2 regions of the Kocuria sp. UBA5001 genome follow, and region 1 is predicted to be linked to the other one. Evidence: predicted binding sites of a transcription regulator. Region 1 holds the regulator's gene; the other holds the start of a gene.

Region 1 (7,469 bases):
TCGCGTCAGCGCCGGGTGGCGCGCTCAGGGTGTCGGTGGGTGTCCGGGGGCGTCTGGGCCGTGGGGCCTCACACGCTCACGGACCACGAGTACGCTCCGTAGCCGATGAGTGCCGCGGCGATGACCGCGATCAGGATCACCGACCACAGGGGTTTGCGCTGCTGGTGGAACGAGATGGCGCCTCCCACGAAGAACGCCCCCGCCACGAGCACCAGGAGTGAGGGTGTCACGGGGTGACCTCCGATCCGGTGGCGGGCATGCGCCCCTGCATGCGGCCGGTGCGCGGGAGCGTGGCGAGCCAGTTGCGCAGCAGCGCGAGGCCCGCGCGAGAGGACTTCTCGGGGTGGAACTGGGTGGCACTCAGCGGACCGTTCTCCACCGCGGCCACGAATGGGGTTCCGTGCTTGGCCCACGTGACGGCCGGCGGGGACATCTGCTCGATGCTCTGGTCGAACGCCCAGTCCTGCACCCCGTAGGAGTGCACGAAGTAGAACCTCTCGTCCTCCAGGCCGCGGAACAGCACGGAACCCTCCGGGGGCTGCACCGTGTTCCAGCCCATGTGGGGAACGACGGGAGCAGCCAGCCGCTCGACCGTGCCCGGCCACTGGCCCAGCCCCTCGGACTCGCGTCCATGCTCCACACCGCGTTCGAACATGACCTGCAGCCCCACGCAGATGCCCAGGACCGGGCGGCCCCCGCTGAGACGGCGGTCGATCAGACGCGGCGCGTCCACGGCGCGCAGCCCGGACATGACCGCCTCGAAGGCACCCACGCCCGGGACGAGCAGACCGTCCGCGTCCGCGACGTCGCGCGGGTCCGCGCTGAGCTTCACGCGCGCCCCGGCCGCCTCGAGCGCCCGGACCGCGGAGCGGACGTTGCCCGCCCCGTAGTCCAGCACGACGACGTCGGGGGCGTCACGCACCCCGGTGTCCACCCCGCTCACAGTGACCCCTTCGTGGATGGGATGGAGCCTGCCATGCGCGGATCCAGCTCCACAGCCTCGCGCAGCGCCCGCGCCAGGGCCTTGAACTGGGCCTCGACGATGTGGTGCGGGTCCCGGCCGCGGAGGAGCTCCACGTGCAGGCACAGCTGTGCGTGGTGGGCCAGCGACTCGAAGACGTGACGGGTCATGGACCCGGTGAAGTGCCCGCCGATCAGGTGGTACTGCTGCCCCTCCGGCTCCCCGAGGTGCACCGTGTATGGACGCCCGGAGACGTCCACCACCGCGGAGGCCAGGGCCTCGTCCAGCGGCACGGTGGCCTGCCCGTAACGGCGGATCCCGCGCTTGTTCCCGAGAGCCTCGCGCAGCGCCTCTCCGAGCACGATCGCCGTGTCCTCCACCGTGTGGTGGACGTCGATGTCCGTGTCACCGTGCGCCTGGACGTCCAGGTCGATCAGGGAGTGCTTGGACAGGGCGGTGAGCATGTGGTCGTAGAACGGGACGGTCGTCTCGATCCGCGACGTCCCCGTGCCGTCCAGGTTGACGCTCACGCGCACCGTGGACTCACTCGTCACGCGCTCCACGCTGGCGGTTCGCTGCTTCTCGGCTGCGCTCATGTGCTGCGTTGACTCCTTGGTGTTCGTGTCCCGCGACCCTTCACGGGACCGTTCCATTCTAGGCGGGCCCCCCGACCGGCTGAACCGCGCCGACGGTACTGCGTCGTGGGCCGGATGGACACCGTCCCCTCGTCCAGCACCGGGCCAGTCGCGCCAGGTCAGCCCCAGGTGACTGCTGGCCTCGTGCCGCCCGGCCCGGGCGCCTCGTCAGTGGACGGACAGGTGGTCCTCCACGGCCTCGAGGAACGCGGTAGTCTCTGCCTCCGTGCCGGCCGTGACGCGCAGGTGGCCGGGAATGCCGACGTCGCGCACCAGGACGCCCCGGTCCAAGAGCGCCTGCCACATGTCGTGGGCGTCCCCGTGGCACGCGAAAAAGACGAAGTTGGAGTCCGACTCCGCCGGGGTCAGGCCCATGCGCTTGAGCTCGTCCACGATCCGGTCCCGCTGCATCTTGACGTCCTCCACCGTGGCCAGGAGCGTCTCGTGGTGAGCCAGCGCCGCCAGTGCCGTCGCCTGGGTGACGCTCGAGAGGTGGTAGGGCAGGCGCACGAGCCGCATGGCATCAGCGACCTCGCGGGCCGCTGCGAAGTACCCGAGCCTGGCGCCGGCCAGCGCAAAGGCCTTGCTCATGGTGCGGGTCACGATCAGTCGGGGCCGGCCCTCCAGCAGGGTCAGAGCGGACGGCGTGCCGAAGCGCGCGAACTCTGCGTACGCCTCGTCCACGACCACCACGGTGTTGGCGTCCTCCCCCGCCTCGTACACGGCACGGACCACGTCCAGGCCCAGGGCGGTACCCGTGGGGTTGTTCGGCGAGCACAGGAAGACGACGTCCGGTGCGTGGGTCCGCACCTGCTGCGCGGCCGACTCTGCAGAGAGCGAGAAGTCCTCGGCGCGACTCCCCGCGGTGAACTCCGTGCCGGTACCGAGGGCCAGCAGGGGGTACATGGAGTACGTGGGGACGAAGCTCAACACGGAGCGGCCCTGGCCCCCGAACGCCTGGAGGATCTGCTGCAGGATCTCGTTCGAGCCGTTGGCCGCCCAGAGGTTGTCCTCGGTGAGACCGTGGCCCAGGTAGTTTGCGAGTGCGCGGCGCAGGTCCGTGAAGTCGCGGTCCGGATACCGGTTCAGGGACACGGCCGTCTCGTGCACGCGCCTCGTGATGGCCTCCACGACGTCGTCCGGCACGGGATGCGTGTTCTCGTTCGTGTTCAGCGCGACCGCGACCTGCAGCTGGGGAGCCCCGTACGGGGACATTCCGCGCAGGTCGTCGCGCAGCGGAAGGGAGTCGAGGGGTGCGGCGGGATTGTTCACCGCCCCAGTCTATGAACTTCTCCGGGGAAGTTCTTCGAGGACGTTCTCCATGCGGTTACGAGTTGCCGGCCACCGGGGCAAACCGGCGGCAACTGCTCCGATCCGGGTCCCCGGGCCCCGGAGGGCATCAGCGGGCCGGCACCTCGAGGACCTGTCCGGCCATGAGCGAGGGCGAGGAGAGCCCGTTGAGCTCCGCGATGTCACTCATGACCTCGCGGGTGTCGCGCTGGGGCTCCGAGGAGGCAGCGATCTCCCACAGCGTCTGGTTCGCCTGCACGGTGACGCTGCGGGTGACGGGTTCCGCCACGCTGTCAGTGGAGGCCTTGACGGTGGCCGGGAGGAGGAACACCGCAGCCACCACGAGAAGCGCCGCGGCACCGGTGACGAACGGGAGCCCCATCAGCAGGAAGCGCCCTCGGCGGGTGAGGTGAACGCCGGACCCGGCACTCCCGCTCGCCCCCTCCGGGCGGCGCCCGCGGGCACTCGCTCCGGCTGCGCGCACGGTGCTCGCCCCGCGGGTGGCCGCCGGAGCGGCGACCGTGGCCGCGCGACGGGCGGCGCGGGAGAGGCGGGACACGGGTGCGGCGGCACCGCGACGTAGGGACCTCGGCATGATGAGTGCGGTCACGACAACCTCCTGGTGATCGGGGCGGCGCCACCTCCCGGCGGCGGTGTTCGAATCCTGTACTGCGTTCGTAGAACACACCTTCGAATGACAGGTTTCAGTTCTAGCACGGATGTACGAACACTGTCGAGGCTGTTTTCGAACACATATTTGAATCGCCGGCCTTTCGCGGGTTAAGCTCGAGGTCACACAGCAGTCAGTCGACCCCACATCTCCGACACGCATAAGCGCCCCAGCGCCGCGCCGTCCCCCTGGGACACCACCGCACCGCGTGACACGGCGAAAGGACCCGCACGTGAGCACTTCTTCCCCGGATCGCCGCGCGGCAGAGACCCGCGCGCGTTCGCTCACCCCGCGGCAGGCCAGGATCCTGGCCGCCGTCCAGCGCTCCATCGCCTCACGGGGCTACCCGCCGTCCATGAGGGAGATCGGGGACATCGTGGGTCTGGCCTCCCTCTCCAGCGTCACGCACCAGCTCGGCCAGCTCGAGAAGTGGGGGTACCTCCGCCGCGATCCGCGCCGCCCGCGCGCCATGGAGGTGCTCCGTCCGCTCAGCGCCGAGGAGCTGAACCGCCACCTGGGGGCCGAGCAGGATGCTCCCGAGGCCCGCGGGGAGATGGCCGGCCGTCTTCCGTCCCCGTCCGTCCACACGATCGGAGACCTCCCCTCCGCGGACGAGTCCTCCGCCATGGTCTCCGTACCCCTCGTGGGACGCATCGCCGCCGGTGGGCCCATCACGGCCGAGCAGTCGGTCGAGGACGTCTTCTCCCTCCCGCGTCAGTTCGTGGGTCACGGCCAGCTGTTCATGCTGAAGGTCTCCGGCGACTCCATGATCGACGCCGCCATCTGCGACGGCGACTGGGTGGTCGTCCGCCAGCAGAACTCGGCGGAGAACGGCGACGTCGTGGCTGCCCTGCTCGACGACGAGGCCACTGTCAAGACATTCCGCCAGCGCGACGGGCACACCTGGCTGCTGCCGCAGAACACGCGCTACGAGCCGATCCTCGGCGACCACGCCACAGTGATGGGCAAGGTCGTCTCCGTCTTCCGCGCCCTGTAGTCCGGCCCGGGACCAGCCACCCCACCGCGTCACCGCCACGGGGGCACCTACCCACACGTGGGATCGCAGCAGCATCGGCGCGCAGCCACCCTGCGTCGTCGTCACCCAGACCGCGGTGGCACCCGCGTGCCCTCCAGTGGTTCCGTCAGGGCGAGGCAGCGTCGGCGTTGCCGGTACCCGCCTCGACCCGCCACACAGCCAGGTCCAGCCCGGGGGCTCCGTCAGGAGGCATCGAGGCGCTTCAGCGCGCCGAGCACCGTCTGCCGGTCCGTCGTGCGCCACAGGGGAGGCAGCGAACGGGTCAGGAAGGATCCGTACCGGGCCGTGGCCAGGCGGGAGTCCAGCACGGCGACGACGCCGCGGTCCCCGCTCGAGCGGATCAGCCGACCGGCACCCTGGGCGAGCCGCACCGCGGCGTGGGACGCGGAGACCGTCATGAACCCGTTACCTCCCGCCCGCTCCGTGGCACGCGTGCGCGCGGTGCCCAGCGGATCATCGGGGCGGGGAAACGGGATCCGGTCGATCACCACGAGCCGACAGGAGTGCCCGGGAACGTCGACCCCCTGCCACAAGCTCATGGTGCCGAAGAGACTTGCCGCGGGGTCGTCCGTGAACTCCTTGACGAGCGAGGGCAGGGAGGCGTCCCCCTGGCACAGGATGGGCAGCCCCGTGCGTTCTCGCAGCGCCTCGGCAGCGTCCTCAGCGGCGCGGCGGGAGGAGAAGAGTCCGAGCGCCCCTCCGCCGGACGCCTCGAGGAGTTCCAGCAGCTCGTCGAGCTGCTCGTCCGATACTCCGCGCCCCGGTTTCGCCAGGTGCTTCGCCACGTAGAGGATGCCCTGGCTGCGGTAGTCGAAGGGGCTGCCGACGTCCACGCCGCGCCACTTCGGTGCCCCGGGGCCCTGCAGCCCGAGAGATCCGGCGACGGAGGCGAAGGAGGAGCCCACGGCCAGCGTGGCGGAAGTCAGGACCACTGTGCGACCGTCGAACAGCCCCTCCCGCAGGGGCCCGGCCACGCTGAGGGGTGCAATGTTGAGGGTGGCGGGCTCCCCCGGGCTGGCCCCTTCGTAGCCGGCTCCGGGACTCCACCTGCCCACCCTGGAGATCCACAGGACGTCCCTGGTGGTGTCCGCGCCCAGCATCCGCTCGGCGGTGTCGAGCAGCTCGGAGAGCCGCGATCGCGCGGCGTGCCGCCCGGCGTCCTCTCCCTTGCTCTCCCCCTTGGTCTCGCTCAGCCCCGTGCGGGCGGCGTCCTGGACTCCCCGCACCGCGTAGACCTGCTCCTCGGTGAAACCGCGGGGCAGCAGCCCGGACTGCTCGTCCTCGAAGGCACGGTCGAAGGCCTCGGCGGCGCGCTCAAGCGCTTCGCCGGAGGCGGCCGTGTGCTTGCGCACACCGGTTCCCGCCGCGCGCACGGCCGCCGCGGACAACGACGCCGTCACGGCTCCCGTGACACGGTCGCGCAGCTCGTGCGCCTCGTCCACGATCACGACGTCGTGCTCGGGCAGCACCGCGAGTCCCTCGAAGGCGTTGATCGCGAGCAGCGCGTGGTTGGTGATCACCACGTCCGCCTCTCCCGCCTGGGCCCGCGCCCGCTCGGCAAAGCACTCCTCCACCAGGGGGCACTTGCGCCCCAGGCACTCCTTCGCGGTGACCGAGACCTGGCGCCACGCGGCGTCCGAGACACCGGGCTGGACATCGTCCCGGTCACCGGTCTCGGTGGACCCGACCCACTCCCGCAGCCGCACCACCTGCTGGGCGAGCCCACCAAGGGGACGCTCCGCCCCGGAGCCGGCACCGCCGGTGGCCGTGCCGGGCACGGAGAACAGCGCGGCGTCGTCATCCTCCGGGTAGCCGCCCTCCACCTTGTGCAAGCACGCGTAGTTGGAACGACCCTTGAGCAGGGCCACGGTCGGGCGTTCGTCGAGCTCGTGCTCGAGGGCGTCCAGCAGACGGGGGACGTCGCGGCCGGTGATCTGGGACTGGAGGGCGAGCGTGGCGGTGGCAACGACTACGGGCTTGTCCGCGTTCCGGGCGTGGCGCAACGCCGGCACGAGGTACGCGAGGGACTTGCCCGTGCCCGTGCCGGCCTGCACCAGCAGGTGCCTGCGGGTCTCCAGCGCCTCGGCGACCTTCGCGGCCATGAAGCGCTGCCCTTCCCGCCGCTGGCCTCCCAGGGCGGCGACGGCGGCGTCCAGCAACTCGAGGGCGTCCGCACCCCCGGGCAGGGACTCCGGGCGGACGTCCGAGATGTCCGCCCCGGTCTCGTCGATGAACACGGAGGTCATGCGCCGGCGGGATCCTCCGCGCCCGGGACCAGGTAGGGCTCGAGGTCCGCCACGAGGTCCTCGCGCACCCGCACGTGCAGCCGGGTGCCGTCCTCCGTGTGCTCGGTGCGCAGGATCTCGGCGTCCTGGGCGTGCAGCCGTGAGACGACCTCCCCGTGAACGTAGGGCACCATCAGCTCCAGCTCGTGGTCCGGGCGCGGGATGGCGGCCGCGATCAGGCGCTGCAGCTCCTCGACCCCCTCTCCCGTGCGAGCGGAGACGGCCACCGAGGGGTTCTCGTGGTTGCGCAGACGCGCGAGGACCACGGGATCCGCGACGTCCGCCTTGTTCAGCGCCACGATCTCGGGGATGCTGTTCGCCCCCACGTCCGTGAGAACGTCACGCACTGCCTTGAGCTGGCCCTCGGGGTCCGGGTGAGAGGCGTCCACCACGTGCACGATCACGTCCGCATCCGCTACCTCCTCCAGCGTGGAGCGGAACGCCTCGACCAGCTGCGTGGGCAGCGAGCGCACGAAGCCCACCGTGTCCGCGAGGGTGTAGCCGATACCGTCAGGGGTCTCGGCCTTGCGCACGGTGGGGTCCAGCGTGGCGAACAGCGCGTTCTCCACGAGTACCCCGGCGTCCGTGAGCC
Region 2 (7,469 bases), on a different contig from region 1:
AGGATTCGGCGGACGCCGCGGCGTCGGCCTCGTCCCGGAAGGCAACCGCACGCGGTGCCGCCGCCGGCGGGGCGAGCACGGAAACCGGCGAGCCGGGCGTGCCGGGGCAGCCGTGACCGGGCGGGGCCCGGCGTCGGGCGAGCAGGGCGTGGGCCGGGACGACTTCGAGCTCCCGGGCGTGCCGGACGGCTTCCAGCGGCTGTGGACCCCCCACCGCCTCGCGTACGTGCGGGGGGAGGACACCTCCGTGGAGCAGCCACCGGGCTGCCCGTTCTGCGCGGCGCCCGGGCGCCCCGACGACGAGTCCCTCATCGTGCACCGCGGGGAGCACTGCTTCGCCGTCCTCAACCTGTTCCCGTACAACCCGGGGCACGTGCTCGTGTGCCCGTACCGGCACGTCGCGGACCTCGAGGAGCTCACGGACGAGGAGCTGTGGGAGCTGAACACGCTCACCCGCACCGCAGTGCGGGTGATCCGCGACGTCGCCCAGCCGGCCGCGTTCAACGTGGGCCTCAACCTGGGATCCGCCGCCGGTGGCTCGCTGTCCGCGCACCTGCACCAGCACGTGGTGCCGCGCTGGACCGGCGACGCCAACTTCATGCCGGTGATCGCCCACACCAAACCCCTGATCCAGACCCTCGGATCCACCCGCGAGGACATCGCGGCCGCCTGGCCCGAGGACTGACCCACCGGGCCCCCGGGTCCGCACCGCGGGCGAGCGTGCCCGCTCACTAGGATGGAGCCCATGTCCAGACCACTTGTACGTGCCCTCGGCCAGGGCGTCCGCTGGGCCACGAGCCTGCGCGGCGGCGGATCCGCCTTCCCCGGCCTGTTCATGGAGAAGCTGCACCCCCGCTTCGTGTCGGAGGAGCTCGCCAAGCTGCCCCTGGGAGTGGTGGTGGTCAGCGGCACCAACGGCAAGACGACCACCACCAAGATGGCCGTGCAGCTGCTGCGTTCGCAGGGGCTGCGGGTGTTCACCAACCGCACCGGCTCCAACTTCGTGCGCGGCGTGGCCGCCTCCCTGCTCGCCGAGATGGACGCGTTCGGCCGCCTGGACGCGGACGTGGCCGTCCTGGAGCTGGACGAGGCCCACGCGGTGCACTTCGTGAAGCAGGTCCGTCCGCGGACCAGCCTGCTGCTCAACATCATGCGGGACCAGCTGGACCGTTTCGGGGAGATCGACACCACGCGGCGCATGCTGCGGCAGGTGGCGCACGCGACCACGGAGACCGTGGTGCTGAACCGGGAGGACCCTCGGATCGCCTCGCTCGCCGAGGACCTCCCGGAGGGCACCGGGGTGAGCTGGTTCGGGCTCTCTGACGCGCTGCGTCCCATGTTCCCCTCGGACGACGACATGCGCGACGGCCTGCGCCAGGTGGACCCGGGCGCCGAGGACAGCGCCGTTCCCTCGGCGGAGCGCCCGCGGGCGGACGTGGTGCTCGAGGCCGTCAACGCTCGAAGCGTTGAGCTCGACGTCGCCGGCAAGGCCTACGAGGCCACGGTGGACCTCTACGGCGTCTACAACCAGTACAACGCGGCGGGTGCGCTGGCACTCGCCCTGCAGGTGCTGGGCGAGCGCGCGGACACGGCTTCCCTGGTGGCGGAGCTCGGCAAGGTCACCCCGGCGTTCGGGCGCGGGGAGACCATCACGGTCCAGGACAAGCCCCTGCAGCTGCTGCTCGTGAAGAACCCCGCCGGCTTCCGGCTCTCCCTCGCCTCCGCCTCGGCCGAGGACTACGCGACGATGATCGCGATCAACGACCAGTACGCGGACGGCCGCGACGTCTCCTGGCTGTGGGACGTGGACTTCGACCGGCTGCGCGAGGGCGGCGTGGACGTGGTCTCCGGTGTGCGCGCGTGGGACATGGCCCTGCGCCTGGACTACGACCTCGTGCCCGTGGGCACCGTGGAGCCGGACCTGGAGACCGCCCTGCGGGACTTCATCGCGGGGTCGGGGGACCGTCCCATGCGCATCTTCTGCACCTACACGGCCATGCTGTCCCTGCGCAAGATCCTGGGCGGCATGACTCACGTGGCCGCGATCTAGGAGGACTCCGTGCCAGAGACCAGCACAGAACCGCTGCGCATCGTGCAGCTCTACCCCCGGGACATGAACATCTACGGTGACTGGGGGAACACCCTCACGCTCAAGCGCCGAGCCGAACGCTACGGGCTCGCAGTGGAGGTTCACGACCACAACCCCGGTGACCCCTGGCCGGAGCAGGCGGACCTCTTCGTGGGCGGCGGCGGGCAGGACTCGGGACAGTTCCGCGTGGCGGAGGACCTCGCGGCCGTCTCGGGGCACCTGCACGACGCTGCGGAGCGCGGTGTGCCGATGCTCGCCATCTGCGGGCTGTACCAGCTCCTGGGGAAGAGCTTCCGCACCGGCGGGGGAGAGACCCTGCAGGGCATCGGGATTTTCGACCTGGAGACGGTCGCGGGCCCCGAGCGCCTGATCGGCAACATCGTGACCGAGTCACAGGAACTGGGCACCATCGTCGGCTACGAGAACCACTCCGGACTGACCCACCTGGGCGCGGGCCAGCAACCGCTCGCCGCGGTCGTCTCCGGGGCGGGAAACGACGGCCAGGACGGCACAGAGGGCGCCCGTACGGCCAACGTGCTGGGCAGCTACCTGCACGGGTCCATGCTGCCGAAGAACCCGGCCGTCGCGGACTTCCTGCTCTCAGCCGCGCTCGAGGTGCGGGGTGAGGCCCTGCCGGAGAAGACCTTCGACGACACGCTCGCGGAGCGGGCCCGCGAGGTCGCGAGCTCTCGGCCCCGCTGACGACGCCGCCCGGGGGGGCTGTCCGCAGGCGCTGGTGTGACAGCGCACGGGGCACGCTCGGTATCATGGCAGTCAATCCACCACCGCGTCCGGCCCGAGCACGGCCGGACGCACTGTTTCTAGGAGGTCATCCATGTCAGGTCACTCCAAGTGGGCCACGACCAAGCACAAGAAGGCGGCGATCGACGCCAAGCGTGCGAAGGCGTTCGCGAAGTACATCAAGGGGATCGAGGTCGCGGCACGCATGGGCGGCGCCGACACCTCCGGCAACCCGGCGCTCGAGCTCGCCGTCTCCAAGGCCAAGAAGAACTCGGTGCCCAACGACAACATCGACCGCGCCGTCAAGCGTGGTGCCGGGCTGACGGGTGAGACGATCGACTACACCGAGATCCTCTACGAGGCCCGAGGCCCTCAGGGCACCGCGCTGTACATCGAGTGCCTCACGGACAACAAGAACCGTGCGGCGTCCGAGGTGCGCGTGGCGGTGACCCGCCACGGCGGTTCCATGGCGGACTCCGGCTCCGTGGCGTACCTCTTCGAGCGCAAGGGCGTGGTCGAGGTCGCGAAGACGGACGGGCTGACGGAGGACGACGTCCTGATGGCCGTCCTGGATGCCGGCGCCGACGAGGTGCTGGACGAGTCGGACGTCTTCGAGGTGGTCAGCGAGGCCACGGACCTGCCCGCGATCCGTACATCGCTGGACGAGGCCGGGCTCGAGTACAACAACGACGACCCCCAGTTCCGGGCGACCATGAAGGTGGACCTGGACGCGGACGGCGCGCGGAAGTTCCTCAAGCTCGTGGACGCCGTCGAGGAGCTCGACGATGTGCAGAACGTCTACTCGAACGCGAACATCCCGGCCGAAGTCATGGCCGAGCTCGAGGACGACGAGTAGGACCGTGCCGCGCACCCAGGACCGCGGGGGGCGTCGGGTGCTCGCCGTGGACCCTGGCCTCACACGCTGCGGGTTCGCCGTGGTGGACATGTCCGCCCAGCGCACGGGCACGTTCGTGCACGTCCAGGTCAGCGGCACGAAGGCGGACGAGGCGCTGGAGCGGCGCGTGCTGACCATCATGGAGACCGCCGAGGAGCTGATCGAGCGCTTCCGGCCGGACGTGGTGGCCGTGGAGCGCGTGTTCGCGCAGAACAACGCCCCCACCGTGGTGGGCACCGCGCAGGCCACCGGCGTCGTCATCGCAGCGGCTGCCAGACGCGGAATCCCCGTGGCCTGGCACACACCGTCCGAGGTCAAGGCCGCGGTCACCGGTGACGGGTCCGCGGACAAGGAGTCGGTCAACCGCATGGTCGTGCGGATCCTGCGCCTGGATGCCCCGCCGCGTCCCGCGGACGCCGCGGACGCCCTTGCTCTGGCGGTGTGCCACGGCTGGCGTGGCGGCGTCTCCGGGGTCAATGCGGCCGAGCGGACCTCCACCCACTCGGGGTCCAGACCCTCCCGCGCAGGCACTGCCGGCACGCTGACCCCCGCGCAGCAGGCGTGGCGGCGGGCCGAGACGGCGTCCCGCGCGCCGGGTGCGGGAAAGCCCCGGTCCTCCGGGCACTCCGGCGGGTCTCGCTTCCGCTGACCCGCCCCGTTGCGACAGGATCGCGACGGCGCGCTGGGGCATCCGGGTGTCGCTCATCATGTCCCCGGGCCTTGGTACAGTGGCCAGCAGTATTCGCACATCTGTTCGAACGTGTGCGGCTGCCCCCTCGGTGGGACGGTTGCGCACGGACGGGCGCCCCGGCGGCGGGGCCGCCGCCACTGAGACGACCCGCGCGGAGCCGGGAGAGGGGAGCGGACCGTGATTGCTTCGGTCACCGGTGAGGTGCAGTTCGTGGGGACCACGCTCGCGGTCGTGGAGGTCGCCGGCTTCGGGGTCGAGGTCCACGCGAGCACCCACACCCTCGCGGGACTGCGGGTGGGTTCCACCACGCGTCTGCACACCGCGTACATCGCGCGGAAGGACGAGTCCCCCCTGCTCTTCGGCTTCTCCCGCGCGGACGAGAAGGAAGTGTTCACCGTGATGCTCGGGGTCTCCGGGGTGGGCCCGCGCACGGCCCTGGCGGCGGTCTCCGTGCTCGGCCCGGACGACGCCAGGCGCGCGATCGCCGCGGGTGACGACAAGGCATTCACCGCCGTGCCGGGCATCGGTCCCAAGTCCGCGCGCCGGATCGTGCTCGAACTGGCCGACAAGCTTGTACTCCCCGAGCCCGCAAGCGTGCAGGGCGCCCAGCCGCAGATGCAGGTCTGGCGTGAGCAGGTCATTGATGCCCTGACCGGTCTGGGGTGGAGCGAGAAGGACGCCGCCCGGGGCATCGACGACGCCCTGCAGACCCAGCCCGAGCTCGCCGACTCGGGCAACGTGGCGGAGATCCTGCGCGCCGTCCTGTCCTGGCTCGGCACCTCCAAGGGCACCTCTCACGCCCGCACCGGGGGGCGTTGAGCATGGCCATCGAGGACGGCGCGTCCACCGGGCAGCAGCGGCTCGTTGGTGCGGAGGGCGATTACGACGACCAGCAGCTCGAGGCGTCCCTGCGCCCGGGCACGCTCGAGGACTTCGTGGGCCAGCAGCGCGTGCGTGCCCAGCTCTCGCTCGTGCTGGAGGCGTCCAAGCTGCGCGGTCGCACGGCGGACCATGTGCTGCTCTCGGGACCCCCGGGGCTCGGCAAGACCACGCTCGCCATGATCATTGCCCAGGACCTGGACGTCCCCCTGCGGATCTCCTCCGGCCCCGCCATCCAGCACGCCGGGGACCTCGCCGCGATCCTGTCCTCCCTGACCCACGGGGAGGTGCTCTTCCTGGACGAGATCCACCGCATGTCCCGCCCGGCCGAGGAGATGCTCTACATGGCCATGGAGGACTTCCGCGTGGACATCGTTGTGGGCAAGGGGGCCGGTGCCACGTCTATCCCGCTGGACCTCCCACCGTTCACGCTCGTGGGCGCGACCACGCGTGCCGGTCTGCTGCCTGGCCCTCTGCGGGACCGCTTCGGCTTCACAGGGCACCTGGAGTTCTACTCCGTCCCGGAGCTGGAACTCGTGCTGCGCCGCTCGGCCGCCCTCTTGGACCTCACCATGACCACGGAGGCGTTCAGCGAGGTGGCTTCCCGCTCCCGGGGAACCCCCCGCATCGCGAACCGGCTGCTGCGCCGCGTGCGGGACTGGGCACTCGTGCACGGCGTGGACCGGATCGACGCGCGCGCCGCCGGCGCCGCACTGGACATGTACGAGGTGGACGTCCGTGGCCTCGACCGGCTCGACCGCAACGTGCTCTCGGCGCTCGTGGGAAAGTTCAACGGTGGCCCCGTGGGGCTGTCCACCCTGGCGATCGCGGTGGGTGAGGAGACCGAGACCGTGGAGACCGTGGCCGAGCCGTTCCTCGTGCGGGAGGGACTGCTGGGGCGCACGCCGCGCGGGCGCATCGCCATGGCGGCCGCGTGGGAACACCTGGGTCTGGAGGTCCCGAACCACGCGGCGTTCAAGGACCCGGCCCTGCGCACGGCGCTGGCCTCGAACGCGGAGCAGGAGCAGGACGCCTCCTCCTAGCCGGTCCTGTCACCGTCCAGCGGGTCACCAGATCCATCCACTAAACTTCATGCGAACCCGAGCGCGTGCTCGAATCATTCCCGCGGGTCAGCGGGCACCTGCCACGCGCGACCCCTCGCACGACGACAGAACGGATCATTTGTGACGCTCCTCGCAGAAACCCAGGAAGCTGCTGCCGGCGGAGGTGGGACCGTGTGGTTCCTGCCCGTGATGCTCGTGGTGATGGTGCTGCTGCTCTGGCTGCCCATGCGCCGCCAGAAGAAGGCCCAGGCCCAGATGAGGGCCAAGCAGGCGACCATGGAACCCGGCACGCGCGTGATGACCAGCTTCGGCCTCTACGGAACGCTGCGCGACATGGACCGCGAGCAGAACAAGGCCGTCCTGGAGATCTCCCCGGGCCAGCTCGTCACCGTGCACTCCCAGACCGTGACCACCGTGGTGGACGAGACTCCCGCGGACTCCGGGGCGGATGGGGGCGCCGTCGTCGACGGCCCTGCGGCCACTGGTACGACGACCGCGGGCACCGTGCACGACGCGTCCGGGAACACAGCCGCTGAGAACGGCAACGTCGTGACCGGCGCCGCGCGCAGTGAGTCGGACACGACCGGAACCACCCCCGGAGGTGCAACCGCCGCCGGGAACACCGCAGCTGGCGACGTCGCACCGGAGCAGGATCACCGGACCTGGCGCGACGCCCGCAACGGCGAGGACCGCGGTACCACCACCAACTGATCCACCCCCCCCCCGCTGGGACACGGGCCGATGACATCGGCCCGTTTCTCATGCGTCGACCGGCCCGTGCGGTGCCGGTGACGGGCTCGTTGAAGGACGGCTATGGCAGCACAGAAGAAGGCGTCGGGGACCCCCGGGGAGCCCAGGGGCTCCCGCTGGCGTCGGCACAGGACATCGGAGGAGACCGGCTTGCGCGCGAGCGGCGCGAAGGGCGGGGGCGCTACGCCGCGGCCGCGCTCGGGGGCTGCTGCTGCTGCGGCGTCGGCCCGCAAGGCCCTGCTCGCCCTCGTGGCCGTGGTCGCGATCCTGGCGGGGGTGCTGGTCTACGGGGTCAGCACGGACCGCACGGGGTGGGGTCCGAAGCTGGCCCTGGACCTCGAGGGCGGTACGCAGATGGTG

What was found. Region 1 encodes LexA, which represses DNA repair genes until DNA is damaged. Its sites were predicted from a motif close to TCGAACANNTGTTCGA; they were not measured.
Region 2: the regulator LexA is predicted to act here: its motif matches at 4,468-4,483, upstream of ruvA (Holliday junction branch migration protein RuvA).

The regions. Positions count from the first base shown of each region.
Region 1 is NZ_DGYR01000001.1:12,826-20,294, forward strand. It holds gene B3G12_RS00070 (hypothetical protein) at 69-230, opposite strand; gene hisH (imidazole glycerol phosphate synthase subunit HisH) at 227-943, opposite strand; gene hisB (imidazoleglycerol-phosphate dehydratase HisB) at 940-1,557, opposite strand; gene B3G12_RS00085 (histidinol-phosphate transaminase) at 1,765-2,868, opposite strand; gene B3G12_RS00090 (LysM peptidoglycan-binding domain-containing protein) at 2,996-3,496, opposite strand; gene lexA (transcriptional repressor LexA) at 3,789-4,553, shown strand; gene B3G12_RS00100 (ATP-dependent DNA helicase) at 4,775-6,838, opposite strand; gene hflX (GTPase HflX) at 6,835-7,469, opposite strand, start outside.
Region 2 is NZ_DGYR01000012.1:54,336-61,804, forward strand. It holds gene thrS (threonine--tRNA ligase) at 1-116, shown strand, start outside; gene B3G12_RS07390 (HIT family protein) at 113-685, shown strand; gene B3G12_RS07395 (Mur ligase family protein) at 737-2,050, shown strand; gene B3G12_RS07400 (type 1 glutamine amidotransferase) at 2,060-2,791, shown strand; gene B3G12_RS07405 (YebC/PmpR family DNA-binding transcriptional regulator) at 2,925-3,686, shown strand; gene ruvC (crossover junction endodeoxyribonuclease RuvC) at 3,691-4,374, shown strand; gene ruvA (Holliday junction branch migration protein RuvA) at 4,594-5,235, shown strand; gene ruvB (Holliday junction branch migration DNA helicase RuvB) at 5,238-6,338, shown strand; gene B3G12_RS07425 (preprotein translocase subunit YajC) at 6,480-7,070, shown strand; gene secD (protein translocase subunit SecD) at 7,173-7,469, shown strand, end outside.